Regions from separate parts of the Actinospica robiniae DSM 44927 genome, predicted to be linked through region 1. Evidence: riboswitches for the same ligand, from Rfam matches in the RefSeq annotation. Region 1 holds a riboswitch; each other region holds the start of a gene.
What was found. Region 1 has a riboswitch for cyclic di-AMP ahead of ACTRO_RS34550 (hypothetical protein). Riboswitches for the same ligand answer to the same signal wherever they lie in the genome.
Positions count from the first base shown of each region.

Region 2: it holds a riboswitch for cyclic di-AMP, as region 1 does, so the genes downstream of both, ACTRO_RS00160 (transglycosylase SLT domain-containing protein) here and ACTRO_RS34550 (hypothetical protein) in region 1, are expected to answer to the same signal.
Region 3: it holds a riboswitch for cyclic di-AMP, as region 1 does, so the genes downstream of both, ACTRO_RS29955 (C40 family peptidase) here and ACTRO_RS34550 (hypothetical protein) in region 1, are expected to answer to the same signal.

Region 1 covers NZ_KI632511.1:7,984,872-7,992,288, reverse strand. Annotated here, with positions in the region: gene serB (phosphoserine phosphatase SerB) at 1-714, shown strand, start outside; gene ACTRO_RS34565 (hypothetical protein) at 766-948, opposite strand; gene ACTRO_RS34560 (MarR family winged helix-turn-helix transcriptional regulator) at 1,038-1,502, opposite strand; cyclic di-AMP (ydaO/yuaA leader) riboswitch at 1,691-1,840, shown strand; gene ACTRO_RS34555 (hypothetical protein) at 1,885-2,220, opposite strand; gene ACTRO_RS34550 (hypothetical protein) at 2,231-2,659, shown strand; cyclic di-AMP (ydaO/yuaA leader) riboswitch at 2,858-3,078, shown strand; gene ACTRO_RS44335 (hypothetical protein) at 3,088-3,993, shown strand; gene ACTRO_RS34540 (phosphate ABC transporter ATP-binding protein) at 4,111-4,947, opposite strand; gene ACTRO_RS34535 (class E sortase) at 4,960-5,925, opposite strand; gene ACTRO_RS34530 (substrate-binding domain-containing protein) at 5,929-7,417, opposite strand, start outside.
Region 2 covers NZ_KI632511.1:29,430-36,846, reverse strand. Annotated here, with positions in the region: gene ACTRO_RS00180 (helix-turn-helix domain-containing protein) at 1-497, shown strand, start outside; gene exaC (acetaldehyde dehydrogenase ExaC) at 573-2,096, shown strand; gene ACTRO_RS00170 (DUF779 domain-containing protein) at 2,142-2,537, shown strand; gene ACTRO_RS00165 (O-methyltransferase) at 2,613-3,218, opposite strand; gene ACTRO_RS00160 (transglycosylase SLT domain-containing protein) at 3,307-4,173, opposite strand; cyclic di-AMP (ydaO/yuaA leader) riboswitch at 4,179-4,335, opposite strand; gene ACTRO_RS00155 (alpha/beta fold hydrolase) at 4,715-5,584, shown strand; gene ACTRO_RS00150 (hypothetical protein) at 5,776-6,291, shown strand; gene ACTRO_RS00145 (serine/threonine dehydratase) at 6,414-7,394, shown strand; gene ACTRO_RS00140 (HD domain-containing protein) at 7,391-7,417, shown strand, end outside.
Region 3 covers NZ_KI632511.1:6,973,980-6,981,396, forward strand. Annotated here, with positions in the region: gene ACTRO_RS29950 (ABC transporter ATP-binding protein) at 1-2,388, shown strand, start outside; gene ACTRO_RS29955 (C40 family peptidase) at 2,702-3,718, opposite strand; cyclic di-AMP (ydaO/yuaA leader) riboswitch at 3,724-3,888, opposite strand; gene pcrA (DNA helicase PcrA) at 4,306-6,780, shown strand; gene ACTRO_RS29965 (LuxR C-terminal-related transcriptional regulator) at 6,818-7,417, opposite strand, start outside.

The DNA.
Region 1 (7,417 bases):
GCGGTGCAGCGCGCCGGGCTCGCCCGCCGGGCCAAGCACCTGGTGGTGATGGACGTGGACTCCACGCTGATCCAGGACGAGGTGATCGAGCTGCTCGCCGAGCACGCCGGCTGCCTCGACGAGGTGGCCCGGGTGACGGCCGAGGCGATGCGCGGGGAGATGGACTTCGCCGCCTCGCTGCGGGCGAGGGTGGCGCTGCTCGAGGGGCTGCCCGAGGAGGTCTTCGCCAAGGTGCGCGGGCAGGTGCGCTACACCCCCGGCGCCCGCACCCTGGTGCGCACGCTCAAGCGGCTCGGCTACCAGGTCGCGATCGTCTCCGGCGGCTTCACCCAGATCACCGACCTGCTCGCGGCCGATCTCGAGCTGGACTACGCGGCCGCGAACACGCTCGAGGTGGTGGACGGCCGGCTGACCGGCAAGGTGGTGGGCCCGATCGTGGACCGGCCCGGCAAGGCCGCCGCGCTGCGCCGGTTCGCCTCGGCGGCCGGCGTGCCGCTGAGCGAGACGGTCGCCATCGGCGACGGGGCGAACGACCTGGACATGCTGGCCGCGGCCGGACTCGGGGTGGCGTTCAACGCCAAGCCGGTGGTGCGCGAGCAGGCGGACACGGCGGTGAACGTGCCGTTCCTGGACACGATCCTGTTCCTGCTGGGCATTCCCGGCGAGGAGATCGCGGAGCTGACGGAGGCCGGCCAGGTCAAGGCGCCGCAGTAGGCCGATCCGGGCCGGCGGGGCATCGGGCCGGCGGCCGGCCCGGCGGCGCGGTCAGCCGTGGTGCGAGGCCCAGATCGCCAGGAGCGTCAGCGCGCCGAACATGACCAGCATGGCCACGCTGACGTAGAGCGCCTGCTTGTGGCCGGCGGCACGGGTGGTCTCGCGCCACTCGCGCGGCGGCCACTCCTCGACGGGTTCCTCGGCGCCGGCCGCGTTCTGTTCCTGCACGTCCATGCCGCCATCCTGCCACCGGTTCCCGGCCGGGGCGTGGCCGGGGTGGCCGACGGCGCGGCGCGGGCGCGCCACGGCGCGCCGGCGGCGTATCAGGACTCTCGTTCGGCCAGGTGCTCGAGCACCGGCAGCGCCCGGCGCAGCACGTCCAGCTCGACCGGGCCGAGCTGGGCGATGCCCGCGGCCAGCACGGCCGAGCGCTCGGTGCGCAGCGCCTCGAGGAAGCCGCGGCCCTGGTCGGTGATGCTCAGCAGGTAGGAGCGCCCGTCCTGCGGGTCCCCGGCCCGGTGCAGCAGCCCGGCCTCGACCAGCCCGGCCACGGTGCGGGTCATCGAGGGCGCGGCCACCCGCTCCCGGGCGGCGAGCTCGCCGAGCCGGATCGGCCCGAGCTTCTCCACCGCGACCAGCGCCGAGGTCTGGGAGAACGTCAGATCTCCGGCGGTGTGCTGGACCATGCGCCGGTGCAGCCGGCCGATGGCCACGCGCAGCCGGGCGATCTCCTGGGGGTCGGCCTGGCTCTGGCCGCGGTCCGGGGCTCCGGTCGGTTCGGCGTTCACGACACCCAGGTTAACGGGCGGTGGCGCACGGCCGCGGCCCGACCTGCCGCCGGATCGCGCGCCGGTAAGGCGTATCTCACGCCGAGTCAAAGCAGTGGCAAGGCTGAGACGAAACGGTGACATGGGGCCGTTCGATCTGTTAGGTTCTGGGGCCAACACATCCGGCGGATGTCGCGACCGTGCGACACCGGATGTGACCGCCGAGTCCACGCGAGTGGAGCCGGGGACCCACTTCGGTGCTCCCCGCCGCGGGGTGAATCGCTCCGGAACCGGAGCGTAGGGCGTCTCTTTCCGCCCGAACCCGTCAGCTAACCCGGTAGGCGGACGAGGGAGAGGGCCGTAAGCGGACCGTGGGCAGTCACAGCAAGTCGAAGCACGGGAGTCAGAGTCCGATCACTCGCTCCGACCCGAACGGGTCGTGGATGCGCAAGTACCCGGCGATCACGGTCGCGGCCCTGGCGGGCACGGTGGTCGGCGGACCGGGCGGCGTGGCGGCGGCGATGGCGCTGGGCGAGGCGTCCCCGGCGACCACTCCCAATCCGGCCATGGCGGACCTGGTGCCGGCCCAGCAGGCGAGCAGCGCGCCGACCGCGGTCGCCTCGCCCAGCGTCAGCGCGTCCAGCGTGAAGACCTCGGCCAGCGCGAGCGCCTCCGCTTCGGCCAGCGCGACGCCGACCCACACCAAGACCAGCCCGTACGCCTCAGTGTCCTGGGGCACCCTGGAGCCGGTGGCCTTCTACGGAACGCAGAACACGTTCACCCCGAGCGCGGACCAGTGGGAGAACGCGAAGACGATAGTCGCGACGGTGGAAAAGCGCGGGATGCACGCGTACGCCGCCGTGGTGGCCGTGGCCACCGCGATCCAGGAGTCGCGGCTGATCAACCTGACCACCGCCACCAACGCGGACTCGCTCGGCCTCTTCCAGCAGCGTCCCTCGCAGGGCTGGGGCACCACCTCCCAGCTGACCACCCCGACGTACGCGGCCAACGCCTTCCTCGCCGCGCTCGACAAGGACGCGCCGGACTACATGAGCATCTACCTGTGGGAGGCGGCCCAGGACGTGCAGCGCTCCGGGTATCCGACCGCCTACGCACAGTGGCAGTCGCAGGCCACGACCATGGTCTACGACATCATGAACGGCAAGGCCCCGGCCTGACCGACGGCCCGGATTCGCCCGTCGGCACTCGGTTTTCTCGGCAGAGCGTGACTCTTCAGTCACGCTCTGCCGTATTTTGGGCGATTTGTGACAACTGCCGGAAACGCCGCTATGGTCGATGTTGTACATCCGGCCGACGCCGTGGAATCCGAACCGCGCACCGGACGTACCCGCCGAGTCCGACAGGGCGGAGCAGCGGTCACCGAACCGCCGCATCCGTTCCCGGAGCCGGGGACCCAATCTCCGTGGCGCACCGTGCGCCCGGTCCCCCGGGGTGAATCGGCCCTCACATCAGACGAAACTCACGGACGGCGACCCTAGCCGTGCGCTGAGTGACGCCTCGATCGGGGCCGTAGGGCGCAAACTCACCTTCCGCCCGAACCCGTCAGCTAACCCGGTAGGCGGCCGAAGGAGAGGCTTCGTTCATCGTGTCTTCGAACACCCCCCGTGCGTTCACGCGCGACCTGATCTCCCGTATCCCCTTCCGTACCGCCTACCAGAGCGGCAGCTCCGCCCTGGCCAAGGGCTACCAGTCCGGTAGCGCCGCGGTCGCCAAGGGCTACCAGTCCGGTAGTGCCGCGGCCACTAAGGGCTACCAGTCCGGTAGCGCCATGGTCGAGAAGCACAAGCCCGCCGCGACCAAGCGCTTCCCCGCCGCGGCCCTGGCCGTCGCCGCCGTCGGCGTCGCGATCGTGCCGCTGGCCACCTCCGGCGCGGGCGACGCGCAGGCCGCCGCCGCGACCAGCCCGGCCGCCGTGACCTCCACCGTCCAGCCCGGCGCGACCGCCTCGAAGGCGGCCCAGGCTCCGGCGCAGGCCCCGGCGCAGACCGAGACGCAGAGCAGCACGCGGTCCTCGACCGAGTCGACCAAGACGACGCCGTCGAACCCCTACGCGAGCGTCTCGATGGGGGACATATCCCCGACGTCGGAGCAGGGCTCCCAGAGCCACATCAGCCTGACCTCCGCGCAGTGGGAGAACGCCACCACGATCGTGCACGCGGCCGAGAACATGAACCTCTCGCCGTACGCGTCGACCATCGCCGTGGCCACCGCCATGCAGGAGTCGAAGCTGCACAACCTGAACGTAGCGGTCGACCACGACTCGCTGGGCCTGTTCCAGCAGCGTCCGTCCACCGGCTGGGGCTCGCCGTCCGAGCTGACCACGCCGACGTACGCGGCCAAGGCGTTCCTCAAGAGCCTGCCGTCGAACTACCAGGACATGTCGCTGCACACCGCCGCTCAGGACGTCCAGCGCTCCTTCAACGGCTCGCTGTACTCGCAGTGGCAGGACCAGGCCAAGCACATCGTGTACACGATCATGCACTCTTCGTGATCAGTTGACGATTGCTTCCGAGCCGCACAGCGCCGTGCGCGCAGCCTCCCCGGGTCCGTCCGACGTCGGACGGACCCGGGGAGGCCTTTTTCGTGCGCCGGGCAGCCCGGCGCGGGCTCAGCCGAAGCGGCCGTGGATGTAGTCGGCGGTGCGCGGGTCGGCCGGGTCGCCGAAGATCCGCTCGGTCGGGCCGGCCTCGACCACGCGGCCGGGCTGGTCCTCCCCGGCCAGGAAGAACGCGCAGTTGCGGCTGACCCGGGCCGCCTGCTGCATGTTGTGCGTCACGATGACGATGGTGACCTGGCCGTCGAGCTCGGCGATCGTCTCCTCGATCCGCCTGGTCGAGGTCGGGTCCAGCGCCGAGCACGGCTCGTCCATCAACAGCACGTCCGGGGCCACGGCGAGGGACCGGGCGATGCACAGCCGCTGCTGCTGACCGCCGGACAGGGCGCCTCCCGGGGTGCGCAGGCGCCGCTGCACCTCGTTCCACAGCCCGGCCCGCCGCAGCGCGTCCTCGACCACCGCGTCCCGGTCCCCGACCTTGATCCCGGCCAGCTTGAGGCCGCTGGCCACGTTCTCGTAGATCGTCATGGCCGGGAACGGGTTGGGCTTCTGGAACACCATTCCAATGCGTTTGCGCACGTCGGCGGGCCGGGCAGCCCGGTCGTAGACGTCCTCGCCGCCGAGAAGGACCTCCCCGGCCAGCGCGGCGCCGCGCACCATCTCGTGCATCCGGTTGAGAACCCGCAGGTAGGTGGACTTTCCGCAGCCCGAGGGGCCGATCAGCGCGGTGACCCGGCCGGGTTCCATGCTCAGCGACACCCGCTCGAGCACCTTGTGGTCGCCGAACCAGGCCGAGACCGCGCGGGTCTCGAGTCCGGCCGGGGCCGGGCCCTCGGCGAAGGCCGGTGCGGGCGCGGGGGCCGGCAGCGCCGTCTCATTCAGAGTGCTCATTCTCCCCATTCCTCAGTAGAGGTTCGGCAACAGCAGCGAGAGGTTCTCGTACACGGCCCACGCCAGCGCGAACGCCGCCGGCGCCGCGCACAGCAGAGCGGGCCAGCGCGACCAGCGGCGGGCCGCGAAGACGCCGCCGAGCAGCACCAGGACCAGCGCTTGGGCCCAGAACACGGCCGGCACGACGGCGTCGGCGTCTCCGGCGAGCGCGTACTCCCGCGGCGCGGTCGCGGGCCGGGACGGGGGTGTCGGCTGCGCGGCCGAGGAGAGATCCGCGCTGACCTCGACCGTGCTGTTCCGGCTCGGGAAGATCGCGCTGTCGGCGGTCTCGAGCACCAGCCGGTTCGGCGTCGGATCGGGTGGAGGCACCGCGTTCGTACCGAAGGATTCGACCGTGTACGTCGAGGTCCCCTGCCCGGTCGTCACCGTGATTTTGTCGCCGCGTTGCAGCCGCATCAGATGCGCGAACGGATCGCCGTAGGTGAGCACCCGCCCGTAGACGACGCTCACCCCGGCCTGTCCCGGCAGCACGCTCGAGCGCAGGTGCCCGGGACCGTGCGTCAGATCCCCGGAACCGGTGCCCTCGACGACGACGAGGTCGGAGATACCGAGGCTCGGGATGGCCAGGATCGCCACCGGCGCTCCGTCGGCGGTGGCCCCGGTCGGCGCCGTGGCCTGCCCGAGTTCTCCCGCGAAGGTCTTGTACAGCACGCTCTGCGCACGCTGCTCGCTGAGCCCGGACAGGCCGTAGAGGTACACGAAGAAACCGAGCACCAGCAGGGCGAACCCGGAAAGTACGAGCCCTGCGACCAGCACCGCCGGGCGCCGCACCGGAGTGCGTTCGGGGCGCGGCCGCCGAGACGGGCGGGGCCGGGCGGGCGGCCGCGGCGCCTTGACCCGCCGCGCTTCTGGCACGGCCTGGTCCGGGACGCCGGGCTCGGGCCCGGCCTCGGATTCGAGGATTTCCGGCAGAGCCATGGGTCAGCCTCGCTTCCTGCGTCGTTGGACCCACGCCCCGGCGAACGCCGGCGCGGCCACGGCCGCGATGATCAGCAGCACGGTGGCCAGTGCCGTCCCGGTCTGCTGCTGGGGCCGTGAGGCCACCGCGACCGGTTCGGCGTAGATCGGCTGCGCGGAGGGCGATCCGCCCGAGCTGCCGCCCGATCCGCCGACGCCGCCCTGCGCGCCGCCGGCTTCGGCCGTGCCGCCGGCCCGCGCGCCCGCCGACGCACCGGCGCCCGCGCCGCCGCCCGCGCCGTTGCCGGAGCCGCCGCCCGAACCGCCGCCGCCCGAGCCCGAGCCGCCCCCGCCGCCGGTGGTGCAGTCGAGCGGCTCGGTGTGGAAGTCGCATCTGCTCGGGTACGGCGCGTTCTTGAGGTAGTCGACGCCGTCGGAGTAGTTCGGGTTCTTACATCCCATCAGCTTCGCCGGGTCGGGCGTCGCGATATGCCCGGGCAGGTGATCGACCTGGAGGAACCCGCCGTTGACCAGGTTCTTCGGCAGCGGTGAGTAGCCGAGCTGGCCCGCACTGGCCTGCGCGCCGCAGAGCACGTAATTGAGCCAGGTACTGAGCGTCATGCCCTTGACACTTGTCCAGTCCGGCACCAGCGAGCCCTTCCCGGTGTCGCGCGGGATGATCAGGTAGCTGTAGCTCGAGAGCGGATAGGCGCGTGGATCAGGGTTCGTGTAGACCTTGTCAAGATTCTGCATCAGGAAGTCGGCGTCGTTCGGGTTCTCGTCGATCACGGCCGCCTGCAAGGCGATCGCCACGTTCGAGGCCGTCGGCAGGGTGTAGTAGCCGGCCGCGTTGAGCATCTTCACTGCGTGCAGGCCGTAGTTGATCGCGTAGGCGTACTCGTCGTAGCCGATCGCGCCCTCACTGCTCGGGGAGGAAAGGAAGGTGGCCATCTGGTCCGAGCCGTTCTTCTGCACGGAGTCGCCGAAGCCCGGGTAGAACTCGGTCGGGCCGCAGGGATTCGGGCCGCCGTGGGCCGCGCAGAACGCGTTCCACATCGACGGGTACTGCTTCGAGAGCCACCGGGTGAACATGTAGCTGGCGCCGGACCCGTCCGAGCGGGTCACCACCGTGATCGGCTCGCTGGGCAGCGGAGCGCCGTAGTCGTGCGTGATCGCGGGATCGTCCCAGTTGGTGACGGCGCCGGTGAAGATCTTGGCGAGGGTCTGGCCGGACAGCCGCAGATCGGTCACCGTCCGGCCGCCGATGTGCAGGTTGTAGATGAACGTGGTGCCGCCCGCCACGATCGGGATGTACGAGTAGTTCCACTGCACCGCCTCGAAGCCCGCGCCGAACGGATCCGGCGTGGTGAGGAACGCGATGTCGGACCCGGCGAAGTCGTTCAGGTGCACGGCGAAGTTCTCCCGGCCCTGCGCCGAGCCGTCGCCGGTGTAGTTGATGTGGATCCCGTCCTGGACCGCGATGTCCCGGGACCACTGCTGGATGGCCGGCTGT
Region 2 (7,417 bases), 8.0 Mb from region 1:
CCCTCGGACGCGACCACGCCATGGTCGGGCCCACGCGGCTCAACCGCAGGCACAGCGAAATGGCCGTCATCCTCGCGCTCCACCCCGAGGGCCTGACCGGGGATCAGCTCACATCCGGGCTCTACGACGACGACGCGGCCGAGGCCACCGTGCGGGTCGAGGTCAACCGGCTGCGCCACGCGCTCGGCGGGCTGGTGCGCTCCCGCCCCTACCGGCTCGCCACGGATCTGCCGGCCGACTTCCTCGATGTCGCCAGAGCCTTGCGCGAGAAGGACGCCGCGGCCGCGCTCGCCGCGTACGCGGGCTCGCTGCTGCCGCGCTCCGAGGCGCCCGCGGTGGTCGCCGAGCGCCACTGGATCGACGTACGGCTGCGCTCGTGCGTGCTCGAGTCCGGCGACCCCGGCCTGCTCGAGGACTGGATCGCCCGCTTCGGCGCCGAGGACGCCGACGCTCGCGCGGCGCTGGCCGGGGCCCGGCGCCACGCAACGTTCGGGTAACCTTCGCCGGTCTAGGTTCACCCGCGTGGGCGGCCGTCCGACGGCGGGCGGCCGGACGACACGTGGAGGTCTTCCATGACCCGCTTCGCCGCGCCGGGCACTGCCGACGCGCTGATGAGCTATCAGAACCGTTACGACCACTGGATCGGCGGCGAGTCGCGCCCGCCGGCCGGCGGCAAGTACTTCGAGAACCCGACCCCGGTCACCGGAGCCGCCTTCTGCGAGATCGCCCGCGGCACCGCCGAGGACGTCGAGCGCGCCCTCGACGCCGCGCACCGCGCCGCGCCGGCCTGGGGCCGCACCTCGCCCGCCGCCCGCGCCGAGATCCTCAACAAGATCGCGGACCGGATGGAGGGCAAGCTGGCCGAGCTCGCCGTGGCCGAGAGCTGGGAGAACGGCAAGCCGATCCGGGAGACGATGGCCGCCGACATCCCGCTGGCGATCGACCACCTGCGCTACTTCGCCGGCGCGATCCGGGCGCAGGAGGGCAGCCTGGCCGAGCTGGACGAGGACACCGTCGCCTACCACTTCCACGAGCCGCTGGGCGTGGTGGCGCAGATCATCCCGTGGAACTTCCCGATCCTGATGGCGATCTGGAAGCTGGCCCCGGCCCTGGCCGCGGGCAACGCGGTGGTGCTCAAGCCGGCCGAGCAGACCCCGGCCTCGATCCACTACCTGATGAGCCTGATCGCCGACCTGCTCCCGCCCGGCGTGGTCAACATCGTCAACGGCTTCGGGGTGGAGGCGGGCAAACCGCTGGCCTCCAGCGCCCGGGTGGCCAAGGTCGCCTTCACCGGCGAGACCACCACCGGCCGGCTGATCATGCAGTATGCCAGCGAGAACATCAAGCCAGTGACGCTGGAGCTGGGCGGTAAGAGCCCGAACATCTTCTTCGAGGACGTCTCCCGGGAGCGCGACGACTTCTTCGACAAGGCGCTTGAGGGGTTCACCATGTTCGCGCTCAACCAGGGCGAGGTGTGCACCTGCCCCAGCAGGGCCCTGATCCAGCGCGGCCACTACGACGAGTTCATGGCCGAGGCGATCGCCCGCACCGAGCGGATCGTGCAGGGCCACCCGCTCGACACCGCCACCATGATCGGCGCCCAGGCGTCCAACGACCAGCTCGAGAAGATCCTGTCCTACCTGGACATCGGCCAGGCCGAGGGCGCGAAGGTGCTGCTCGGCGGCGAGCGGGTGGACCTCGGCGGCGAGCTGAGCGGCGGCTACTACGTGCAGCCGACCATCTTCGAGGGCGCCAACCACATGCGCATCTTCCAGGAGGAGATCTTCGGCCCGGTGGTCTCGGTGGCCGCCTTCTCCGACTTCGACGACGCGATCCGCATCGCCAACGACACGCTCTACGGCCTCGGCGCGGGCGTGTGGACCCGGGACTCCGCGCAGGCCTACCGGGCCGGCCGGGCGATCCAGGCCGGCCGGGTGTGGACCAACTGCTACCACCTCTACCCGGCGCACGCGGCGTTCGGCGGGTATAAGGGTTCGGGCATCGGCCGGGAGAACCACAAGATGATGCTCGACCACTATCAGCAGACGAAGAACCTGCTGGTCAGCTACAGCCCGAAGGCCATGGGCTTCTTCTAGGCCGACGACGGTTCGGCGACGGTGCGCAGCGGAAGGGGCGAAGCCATGACGATGCCGCAGGAGCGGTCCGTATCCCGGGTCGCGGTCACGGATGCGGCCGCCGCGCTGATGCGCAGCCTCTACCAGGCCAACGGCCCGCTGATGTTCCATCAGTCCGGCGGCTGCTGCGACGGCAGCTCACCGATGTGCTACCTGGAGGGCGAGTTCCGCACTGGCGGCTCGGACGTCCTGCTCGCCCGGATCGAGGTGCCCGGGGTGGGGGAGCCGGTGGCGTTCTGGATGGGCGCCGCCCAGTTCGAGCGCTGGCGCCACACCCACCTGACCGTGGACGTGGTGCCGGGCCGGGGCAGCGGCTTCTCGCTCGAGGCGCCCGAGGGCGTCAGGTTCCTGATCCGGTCGCGTCTGTTGACCGACGCCGAGGAGGCGGCACTGGCCGAGTGAGGGCGGACGCGGCGGGACGGCGCCGGCTCGGCGCGCCGGCCCGCCGCGGTCTCGCGGGCACAGTGAGCCGGTTACTCAGCCCACATAGGTGGCGAGCAGGGCCGACCACTCGGGCGTCACGCGGACCTGCGTCGCGCGTAGCCGGGGGTGGGCCAGCCAGTGCAGCCGAGGCAGGTCGACGGCCTCGCCGAACCGCGGCGGCCAGCTGGTGAGCGGGCTGAAGTCGTCCATCACGATCAGCCCGCCCGGCGCCAGCCACTGCGCCGGATCGATCGGCCCGTCGTCCGGTCCCTTGCCCTGGCCGCCGCCGTCGAGCACGAGCAGATCGAAGGGTCCGTACTTGCGCAGCCGGCTCACGTCGCCTTGGACGACCTCGACGTTGGGCCGGGCGTCGAAGAGCTCTGCGGCCAGTGCGGCGCGCTCCGGATCCCGTTCCACGCTGACCACCTGGGCATCCTGATGCGCTCCGGCGGAAAGCCAGGCCAGCCCGACCCCGCAGCCGGTGCCGGTCTCGCCGATCCGGCCGGCCCCGACGCCGCGGGCGAGCACCCGCAGCAGCTCGCCGTGCTCCGGCAGGCAGCTGTAGTCGAAGCCCTGCCCGCGGGCGAGGCGCACCGCCGCGGGCACCAGCCCGGGCAGGTCTTCGAGCCCTGAGTATGCCGCTGTTCCATCGACTGTCACAGAGTTCTACGATACACGGCGGAACCCCGCGCACCCGGGAAGGGATGCGCGGGGTTCGGTGTCGCGGACCGGCTGTGCGGGTGTCGGCTTAGTAGCCGGACCAGCAGGAGCCGCCGCAGCGCTCGGCCACCACGTTGTCCAGGCCGCCGTAGGTGTCCTGGGCGTAGATGACCGCCGCGATGATGTTGTCGACCGGGTTCCAGATGTCGTCGTAGCCGGAGAGCGCGTAGGCGTCGAAGGTCGGCTGGATGACCTGCATGAGGCCGATCGACGGGGTGCCGGCGGCGGCGTTGGAGTCCCAGTCGTTCTCCGCGTTCGGGTTGCCGGAGGACTCGTTCATCGCGGTCTGGTAGATCGCGTTGTAGGTCACCGAGTAGCCGTGCGCGCTCAGGATCGAGATCGCCTGGTTGATCCAGCCGTCGAGGTCGTCGGCGTAGCCGGAGGACGAGGACGAGCTGCTGCTCGACGAGGAGCTCGAGCTCGCGGAAGAGCTGCTCGAGGAGCTGGAGGAGGAGCTCGAGGACGAGGAGGCGGACGCCTTCGAGCCGCTGGGCAGCGCGATCTTCCAGCCGATCTCGATCAGGTCGGGGTCGGTCAGCTTGCCGCCGTCGGACTGGGCCTTGCCCTTGTTGAGCTTGTAGATCTGCGGGTAGTCGTAGCCGTCGCCGAGGGCGGCCTTGGCTATACCGAAGAGCGTGTCGCCCGCGACGACGGTGTGGACCTGCTGCTTCGTGGAGCTGCTGGACTTGGAGCCGGTGCTGTCCGAGACGGCGACCGCGTGCACGGTGACCGAGTGCGCGGTCGTGGCCTGCGGAACCGTGGCGGTGGCCGGAGCGGCGGTCGCCGCCGAGGCGATGCCGGGCAGCGCCGCCGTCCCGAACGTGGCCGCGCAGAGAGTGAGGGCGCGGGCACGATTCCGGACGAAGGAGAGCCTGGGCTTGCGGTGCGATGACATGCGTGCTCTTTCCTCTTCGCCCGCCTACCGGGTTAGCTGACGGGTTCGGGCGTAAGAGGTCGCCCTACCGCGCCGGCACGGCGCGGATTCACCCCAAGGGGATTGGGTCCCCGGCTCCGCGAGGGCACGTCAAGGCCGGTGCGGATTCGGCGGTTGCGCTGCCGGTCGAGTATTTACGCGACTTGACAGCAGCGACTGAATGGAACCTTAGAGGCAATGCGCTCCGATATGCGAGCCAGGGCAGTAACTGCTTAATAACGATGCGGTCTGTGAGGGGAAGAGATGGAAAGGGTGATGTGGCCGGTGTGGGTTCCGGTGTCCCTTATGGGGTTCCGCCTCATCGTCTGTTGGTAAGATACTGGTGAATAAGTCATGGTATTCACTGCTAAAACGGGCGAAACGGACATCGTTCGAGTCCCCTTCGGATTGTTCAGGATCTTTTTAAAGCGGCCCGCCCGCCCTTACTCCCGGAGCTCCGGTGTCGTATCGTCGATGGCGCAGTGGCTCGGCTGCAGTCGGTAGCGGCGGCGAGGAAGTTCTCATGTCCGACACTCAAGGTGACCGCCTCGCGACGGGCGGCTGGCACCGGCGGGCCGTCGAGGTCGGCGGCCTCACCTTCGATCTCGCCGAGCAGGGCCCGGCCGACGGTCGGCCGGTGCTGCTGCTGCACGGCTTCCCGCAGACGCACCGGGCCTACGACGCGTTGGCCGCCGTGCTCGCCGCGGACGGCGCGAACCTGCGCCTGATCGCCCTCGACCAGCGCGGCTACTCGCCGGGCGCGCGGCCCGCGGACCCCGGCGCCTATACACTGCCCGAACTGGCCGGAGACGCGGCCGGGATCCTCGAGGCGCTGCACCTGAGCGCGGTCGACGTCGTCGGCCACGACTGGGGCTCGCTGGTCGGCTGGTTCCTCGCCGCGCACTACCCCGACCGCGTGCGCACCTTCACCGCCGTCTCCGTGCCGCACCCGGCCGCCTTCGCCGCCGCGCTCGCCGCGAGCGCCCAGCAGCGCCGCATGTCGTCTTACGTCTCGCTCTTCCGCGACCCGGCGAAGGCGGCGCGCGTGCTCCTCGAGGACGACGCCCGCCGGCTGCGCGCGCTCTACCGTCCGCTCGACGACCGCGCCGCGGCGCCGCACCTCGCGGCGCTCAGCGACCCCGTGGCGCTGACCGCCGCGTTGAGCTGGTATCAGGCCACGAAGTTCGGCGAGGGCGCGCACACCCCGACCGTGGACGTCCCGGTCACCTACGTCTGGTCCACCGCCGACGCCGCGATCTCCCGGGACGCGGCCGAACGCTGCGTCGAGCACGTGGCCGGGCCGTACCGCTTCGTCGAGCTCGAGGGGATCAGCCACTGGATCCCGGACGAGGCCCCCGAGGCCCTGGCCGCCGCTCTGCCGTTCCCCGCCTGAGCCGGCCGCCGCCGTCGGCGCCTCGCCCCACCCGTAGCACGCGTGCCCCAGGCATCTTCCGTCGCCGCCACCTCCCGCACCGCCCCAGAATTCCCGGAACATCCATCTCGTCGCAGAGCATTGCGATCTGGTCGGCTTCGCCCCGATAGTGAATACGCAATCGCTCTCCCACAGCGAGAAAGGATGTCAGTATGGTGCTGCTCCATAAGCTCCACCCCATCGCGGCGATGGCCGCCGCGTCGGGGGCCGCCATGGCGCTGTCCCTGGTGGCCGGCTGCCCCAGCGCGGAGGCCGCCGCCGCCCCCGCCGACGGTTCCGCCGTATGCGCGGCGAGCTTCCCGATCGCCCTCAACGGCTTCGCCTTCACCCCCGCCACGGTCGTGCCCGGCGGCTCCGCCACCGCCGACCTGATCACCACGAACTGCAGCAACGCCGCCGTCGACACCACCGAGATGTGGTCCGGCCAGTGGCTCCCGCTCAGCTCCTCGGGCGCCCTGCCCACCGGCTGCCCCATCATCGACCCGCTGCTGCGCGCGGTCGACTACCGGGCCGGCCAAGAGGTGGCCGAGAACACCGTCTACACCGTACCGACCGGCTGCCACGCCGCGGAGCTGCAGGTCACCGTGCGCATCACCGGCTCGAACGGCGCGCTCGGCCTGACCGCGACCGCGGTGCTCGACATCGTCCAGATCACCCCGGGCAGCTGAGCGCCGCCGGTGATCCGCAACGCGCGAGCCTGAGCGAGTAGCGTGGAGCGGTATCCGCCCGGCCGGCCGGGCGGATACCCTCCGCCATCCGCCCGAGCAGCACCCGAGGAGGGCTCGCCGCCATGGCCGACCGCTCCACCGCGCCGTCTCTCATCGGCCCCGCCGACGTCGCGGCCGCCGCCGACCGCGTCTCCGGCCGCATCCGCCCGGTCACCCTCGCGCCCGCCGACCCCGGATCGTCCGGCACCGAGGGCGCGCACGTGACGTTCGCTCTCGAATACCTCCAGCACACCGGCAGCTTCAAAGCCCGCGGCGCCGCGAACCTGGCCGCCGCGCATCAGCAGGCCGGCACGCTGCCGGAAGTCGGCGTGGCCATCGCCTCGGGCGGGAACGCCGGCCTCGCGTGCGCCTGGGCCGCCCGGGCCACCGGCACCCGCGCCACCGTCTTCGTCCCGCTGAGCGCCCCGGCCGTCAAGGTGGAAAAGCTACGGGGTTACGGCGCCGATGTGCACCAGGTCGGATCAGAGTACGCCGACGCCCTCGCCGCCTCGCGCACCTTCGCGGCGGCGTCGGGCGCGCTGCTCTCCCACGCCTATGACAATCCCCTGATCGCGGCCGGAGCCGGCACGCTGGCCGCCGAGATCCTGGCCGCCTCGCCGCGGAAAGTGGACACCATCGTCGTCGCGGTCGGCGGGGGAGGGCTGTTCGCCGGTGTGGCCGCGGCCGTGTCCGGTACCGGGATCCGCACCGTCGCGGTCGAACCGGAGAACTGCCGCGCCCTCAACGCCGCCCTGGCCGCCGCGGGCCCCGTCGACGTAGCGGTGGAATCAGTGGCCGCAGACGCACTCGGTGCGCGCCGCACATCGCAGATGGCTTATGAACTCGCGCGCGGCGAGCACGTCAGCAGTGTCCTGGTACCCGACGCCGCGATCGTCGAGGCCCGCCGGCACCTGTGGGAGACCTACCGGATCACCGTCGAACCAGGCGGCGCCACCGCGTGGGCAGCGCTGCGATCGGGTTCATACAAGCCGGAAGAAGGCGAGCACGTCGTGGCAGTGCTCTGCGGAGCGAACACCGACCCGGCGGACCTGGTGAACCGATGAGCGAAGCGACGATCGAAGCCTGG
Region 3 (7,417 bases), 1.0 Mb from region 1:
GTCGTCGGCGAGCAGGGCCTGACCCTCTCCGGCGGCCAGCGCCAGCGCGTCGCCCTGGCCCGCGCGCTGCTGACCGACCCGCAGATCCTGCTGCTCGACGACGCCACCTCGGCCGTGGACGCGGCCACCGAGGCCGAGATCCACGCCACGCTTCACCGGGTGATGCGCGATCGCACGACGCTGCTGATCGCGCACCGCCGCTCCACCCTGCAGCTGGCCGACCGGATCGCGGTGCTGGACAAGGGAAAGCTCGTCGCCGTCGGCACCGCCGAGGAGCTGGAGCGCGACTGCGCCCTCTACCGGCTGCTGCTGTCCGGCCCGGGCGACGACGCCGAGGGCGTGGACGCCGGCGAGCTGCCGGTGGACAACGCGCTCGAGCAGATCAACGGCGTCACCCCGTCGCTGTGGGACCGCTCGAAGCTGCCCGCCGCGCGCAGTTCCGCCGCCGCCGCGGCCGCCGCGGCCAACCGGGTGCCCACCGGCGGAGGCGGCGGCTTCGGCGGCGGACGCGGCATGATCAGCGCCGTGCCGGCCACCCCGGAACTGCTCGCCCGGGTCGACGCGCTGCCCCCGGCCGACGACCGGCCGCGGGTGGACAGGGGCGAGGCGACCCGCGAGGACTACGGGTTCTCGCTCAGCCGGCTGCTGCGGCCGTTCCTGGCGCTGCTCGTCTTCGGGCTCGTCCTCGAGGCGGCCGACGCGCTGGCCAGCCTGACCATCCCGGCGCTGCTGCGCACCGCCGTGGACAGGGGCATCGAGGGCGCCGCGTTCCACGTGCTGCTGGCCATGGCCGGGATCGGGCTCGCGGTCGTGCTCGCCGACTGGGTGATCGAGTCGGTGCAGACCAGGATCACCGGGCGCACCGGCGAGCGGCTGCTCTACACGCTGCGGATGAAGACCTTCGCGCACCTGCAGCGGCTCGGCCTTGACTACTACGAGAAGGAGATGGGAGGCCGGTTGATGACGCGGATGACCACGGACATCGACGCGCTCTCCTCCTTCCTGCAGAACGGCGTGTCCACCGCGGTCGTCTCGGTGCTCACCTTCGTCGGCATCGCCGGCGCGCTGGTGGTGGTCGACTGGCGGATGTCGCTGGTCGTCTTCGCGGTCATGCCGGTGCTGCTGGTGGCCACCATCATCTTCAAGCGCCGCTCCTCCCAGGCCTACAACGAGGCGCGCGACCGGATCAGCGCGGTCAACGCCGACCTGCAGGAGAACGTCGCGGGCATGCGCGTGACCCAGGCGTTCCGGCGAGAGGGGGTCAACCGCGACCGCTACGCCGGCAAGACCGACGCCTACCGCCGGTCCCGGCTGCGCGCGCAGCGCTACATCGCCACCTACTTCCCGTTCGTGCAGCTGCTCGCGGACCTGACCGCGGCCTTCGCGATCGCCTACGGCGCGCACCTGATCCACACCGGCGTGCTCTCCGCGGGCGCGCTGATCGCCTACCTGCTCTACGTCGACATGTTCTTCGCGCCGGTGCAGAGCCTGTCCCAGGTCTTCGACAGCTACCAGCAGGCCGCCGTCGGCCTGCGCCGCATCAGGGAACTGCTTCACACCCGGACCAACACCCCGGTGGCCGAGAGGCCCAAGCAGGTCAGCGGCCTGACCGGGCTGATCGAGTTCAAGGACCTGCGCTTCGGCTACACCGCCGACGCGAAGCCGGCCCTCGGCGGCGCCGACGGCGCGGGCGTCAACGTGGTGATCGACCCGGGCACGACCGTCGCCCTGGTCGGGGAGACCGGCGCGGGCAAGTCCACGCTGGTGAAGATGGTGGCCCGGTTCTACGACCCGACCGCCGGCGCGGTGCTGGTGGACGGGGTGGACCTGCGCGGGTACGACCTGAGCGGCTACCGCAACCGGCTGGGCGTGGTGCCGCAGGAGGCGTACCTGTTCCCGGGCACGGTGGCCGAGGCCATCGCGTACGGCCGGCCGGAGGCCTCGGACGCCGAGATCGAGGCGGCCGCCCGCGCCGTCGGCGCGCACGAGATGGTGGCCCGGCTCTCCGACGGCTACCTGCACCAGGTCGGTGAGCGCGGCCGCAGCCTGTCGGCCGGCCAGCGCCAGCTGCTCGCGCTGGCCCGGGCCTACCTGGTGGACCCGGACATCCTGCTGCTGGACGAGGCCACCGCGTCGCTCGACCTGGCCAGCGAGGCCGCGGTCACCCGCGCCATGGACGAGGTCTCCCGCTCCCGCACCACCCTGGTCGTCGCGCACCGCCTGACCACGGCGGCCCGGGCCGACCGGATCCTGGTGCTGGAGGGCGGCCAGGTGGTCGAGGACGGCACCCACGACGGCCTGCTCGCCGCCGACGGCGCCTACGCCCGGCTGTGGAACTCCTTCATGCACGCCTCGACGGACCAGGAGACGGTCCAGGCGGAGGTCTGACGCGCCTGACGCGCGAAAAGCGTGCTTCCGCCCGGCGGAAGCACGCTTTTCGCGTATCCGGATGCGCCGAAGTGAAGGCGGCCGAAGGCAAGAAGAACGCCCGGGTCGTTCTCGGTGGGTGCGGGCCCGTCGCGCGGAGGGGGGAGAGTCGCGGCGGACCTGCGAGAACGACCCGGGCGTCGGTGGGCAGCGTCCTCGCAAGGGGGAGGGGGGAGAGAACGCCGCCAGGTCGGGTTGCCTGTTTCGCCGGCGCCGCTTGCCGTACAGGCGAGCGACACCGTAGCGCCGCTATCGGCGCTTGCCTAGGGGTTGGCTAAGGACGGCCGTAGCCGGCGACCGGACCGACGTTGTCGATCTGGCCGTACTGCACCACCGTGCCGGTGTGCGGGGCGTGTATGACCATGTCGTTGCCCACGTAGATGGCCACGTGCGTGATGCCCTCGCCGTAGTTGTAGAAGACGAGGTCGCCGGGCTCGAGGCTGGAGCGGGAGACGTGCTGTATGCCGTCGTACTGCTGGGCCGCGGTGCGCGGCAGCGAGACTCCGGCCGCCTTCCAGGACTCCAGCGTCAGCCCGGAGCAGTCGAAGGTGGTGGGGCCGGTGGCCGCGTACACGTATTCGTCGCCGAGCTTGGACTTCGCGTAGGCGACCGCGGCGGCGGCGCGCGCGTCCGGGGCGACGTCGGTGATGACGACGTTGGTCGCGCCCGAGTTGGCCCGGTTGATCGCCTGCTGCTGGGAGGCGTTGAGGCTGTTGTAGAGCGACTTCGCCGACGCGGCGTCCTGCAGGGCCTTGGTCTTGGCGGCCGCGCGCTGGGTGACCAGCTGCTGCTGCTGGGCCAGGGCGCTCTGCGCGAGCTTGGTGTCCGCCGCGATCTGGGACTTGGCCGCGGCCAGCTCCTTGAGCTGCTGGGCCTCCTGCGCGGTGATCTGGTTGCCGGCCAGGGCGGCGTTGAGGTAGCTGTCCGGGCTGTCGTCGAGCACGGCCTTGAGCGAGTCGGACAAGCCGGAGTCGCGGTACTGCTGCGCGGCCTGGCGTCCCATCGCGGCCTCGAGCGTGGAGGCCTTCTGGTCGTCCGTGGAGATCTCGCTCTGCAGCGCGTTGATCTTCTGCTGCAGCTGGGCGACCTGGCCGGTGGCGGCGTTGTACTGCTCGGTGGCCGCTTCGGCGTCGGCGTTCTTCTTGTGGTAGTCGGCCAGCGCCTGCTGAGTGGTCTCGGCGTGCGCGCTGCCCTGCATCAGCAGAACGGATCCGGCGGCGACGCCGGCGATGGCGACGGCCGAGGTGGTCCGGCGTACCGCGAGCTTGGGAGCACGGTGAGACGACGGCATGCGTGTCCTCTTCCCTGGGCGCCTGCCGAGTTAGCTGACGGGTTCGGACGGGAAAGTTCGCCCTACGCCTTGCCCTGGCCGGCGAGCCGGTGAGGGCTCTTCGGATCAGGCGCGGCGATTCACCCCGATGGGACGGTTGGGTCCCCGGCTCCGAGCGGCGCCCCGGGCCGCTCGGCCGATCGCTCGGCCGGGGTTCGGGTCGTCGCCGATGGATTCGGCGCGGATGTCCGCCGGGTGTCTGGCGACTCCGCGTGGGGCGGACATCTGGTGTGGGACTCTAGCGATTCCGGCCGGGCGCCACGCTTTTTCTCATCGGCTCTTTAACTTCCTTTTGCCGCGCGGGCGCGCCAAACCGGGACATAACGGCAGAGTCGATCGACGGTGAATCGTCGGGTTCTGGCGTCGATAGTCCGGTTTGCCCGGGCGGCAATCGCGGAAAAACGGACAAGTGTCGCAGGATCCTGCCGTCGAGGCGGCCGGAGAAGATTTTATCGACGTATTGTCGGCAAACCTGAGGGCTCCGATCATGCCGGAGAACCCCGGCGGCGGCCACCGCTGTCGGTGGACGGGCCTACACTCTTAGAGCGATGAGCGGCTACGAGATCCCCCTGTTCGATCTGCCCAAGCCCCCCGCCCCGGTGCGGCGGCGGGTCGAGTCGGTGCTGCCCGGCCTCAGCCGCCTCCACCAGGACCGGGAGCCGTCCGGCCGGGACGAGCCGGGCGAAGCGCCCGCGCCCGAGCGCCCGGCCGCCCCGCCGCCCGCCGCCGCGCCGGCCCCGAACCGCCCGTCCGGCGGGCGCGATCCGCAGGAGCTGCTCGAGGGCCTCAACCCGTCCCAGCGCGAGGCGGTCGAGCACGCGGGAAGCCCGCTGCTGATCGTGGCCGGCGCCGGTTCGGGCAAGACCCGGGTGCTCACCCACCGCATCGCCTACCTGCTCGGCGAGCGCGGCGTGCACCCCGGCGAGGTCCTGGCCATCACCTTCACCAACAAGGCCGCCGCGGAGATGCGCGAGCGGGTCGAGGCGCTGATCGGCCCGCGCGCCCGGATGATGTGGGTCTCCACCTTCCACTCGGCCTGCGTGCGCATCCTGCGCCGCGAGCACGAGCACCTGGGCCTGCCCTCGTCCTTCACCATCTACGACGCGGACGACTCGCGCCGGCTGATGGCCCAGGTGGCCCGGGACCTCGACCTCGACGTCAAGCGGCACCCGCCGCGCGGCCTGCTCGCCGCGGTCTCCGCGCTCAAGAACGAGCTGATCGACCACGAGTCGGCCCGCGACGGAGCCGAGTCGGAGCGCGAGGCGCTGATCGCCGAGGTGTACGGCAGCTACCAGAACCGGCTGATCGCCTCGCGCGCGCTGGACTTCGACGACCTGATCATGACCACGGTCAACCTGTTCCAGGCCTTCCCGGCGGTGGCCGAGAGCTACCGGCGCCGGTTCCGGCACGTGCTCGTGGACGAGTATCAGGACACCAACCACGCGCAGTACGTGCTGGTGCGCGAGCTCGTCGGCAGGTCCAAGGCCGCGCCCGGCCGCCGGGAGGCGGCCGAGGGCGAGGCCGTGCCGCCGGCCGAGCTGTGCGTGGTGGGTGACGCGGACCAGTCGATCTACGCCTTCCGCGGCGCCACCATCCGCAACATCCTCGAGTTCGAGGCGGACTACCCGGACGCCAAGACCATCCTGCTCGAGCAGAACTACCGCTCCACCCAGACCATCCTGTCCGCCGCGAACGCGGTGATCGAGCGCAACCGGGGCCGCAAGCCGAAGAACCTGTGGACCGACTCGGGCCAGGGCGAGTCGATCGTCGGCTACGTCGCCGACAGCGAGCACGACGAGGCCGCGTTCGTGGCCAACGAGGTGGACCGGCTCACCGACGAGAGCCTGGCCAAGCCGGGCGACGTGGCCGTGTTCTACCGCACCAACGCGCAGTCGCGTGCGTTCGAGGAGTGCTTCATCCGGGTCGGCCTGCCCTACCGCGTGGTCGGCGGCGTGCGCTTCTACGAGCGCAAGGAGGTCAAGGACGTCCTGGCCTACCTCAGGGCCCTGGTGAACCCGGACGACTCGGTCTCGCTCAAGCGCGTGATCAACGTGCCCAAGCGCGGCATCGGCGACCGGGCCGAGGCGATGCTGGACGCGCTGGCCACCCGCGAGCGCATCTCCTTCGGTGCGGCCGTGGACCGCGCGGCCGAGGCGTACGGCCTCGCCGCCCGCTCGCTCAAGGCGGTGCAGGGCTTCGCCGCGCTGATGGCCGACCTGCGCGAGAAGGTGGCCGAGGGAGTCGGGCCGTCCGAGGTGCTCGAGGCGATCCTGGAGCGCACCGGATACCTCTCCGAGCTGCAGGAGTCCACCGACCCGCAGGACGAGAGCCGGGCCGAGAACCTGCAGGAGCTGGTCGCGGTCGCGCACGAGTACGAGGGCACCGAAGGCTCCGAGGGCGTCACCGGCTTCCTCGAGCGGGTGGCCCTGGTCGCCGACGCGGACCAGCTGCCCGACGGCGGCGAGGGCATGATCACCCTGATGACACTGCACACGGCCAAGGGCCTGGAGTTCCCGGTGGTCTTCCTCACCGGCCTCGAGGAGGGCGTCTTCCCGCACACCCGGGCGCTGGGCAACGTGCAGGAGCTGGAGGAGGAGCGGCGGCTGGCCTACGTCGGCATCACCCGCGCCCGCCAGCGGCTGTACTTCTCCCGCGCGGTGCTGCGCTCGGCCTGGGGTGCCCCGTCGTACAACCCGCAGTCGCGCTTCGTCGAGGAGGTGCCCGCGGAGCTGATCAACTGGGAGCGCGAGGCCCCGGCCCCGTCCTCGACCGCCTTCGGCACCCAGACCCCGGCGCTGACCGCGTCCGCGGCCAAGTTCCGCAGGCCCGGCTTCAAGTCCCTCGGCGCGGGCGGGCGCGAGCCCATCTCGGTCGCCGCCGGCGACCGCGTCGTGCACGACACCTACGGCCTCGGCACCGTGGTCGCGGTCGAGGGCCGCACCGGCGAGCACGCCACCGTCGACTTCGGCTCCGAGGGCGTCCGGAAGCTGGTGCTGGCCTTCGCGCCGCTGACGAAGCTGTAGCAGCGCGGAGGCGGGCCGCCGCCCGGTGCTGCGGCCGCTACTCGATGCCCAGGTAGCGCAGCACGGCCAGGACCCGGCGATGGTCCGTGCCGGAGACCGGCAACTCGAGCTTGCTGAAGATGCTGGCCACGTGCTTCTCCACCGCGCGCTCGGAGACGAACAGCGCGGCCGCGATGGCCGCGTTCGAGCGGCCCTCGGCCATCAGCCCGAGCACCTCCCGCTCGCGCGGAGTGAGCGCGTCGACGGTGCGCCGGCGCTGGCTCGCGCCGAACAGCTGGGTGACCACCTCCGGGTCCAGCGCGGTGCCGCCGGCCGCCACCCGCTCGAGCGCGTCCATGAAGTCCTTGGTGTCCATCACCCGCTCCTTGAGCAGATAGCCGACGCCGGCCGAATTCCCGGCCAGCAGACGACTCGCGTACTGGGTCTCGACGTACTGCGAGAAGATCAGGATCCGCAGTCCCGGATGCGCGGCCCGCAGTTCGATCGCCGCGCGCAGACCCTCGTCGGTGTGCGTGGGCGGCATCCGGATGTCGGAGACCACCACGTCCGGCTCGTGCTCGACCACGGCGTCGCGCAACGCCCCGGCGTCGGGCACCGCCGCGACCACCTCGTGCCCCTCGTCCTCGAGCAGGCCGAC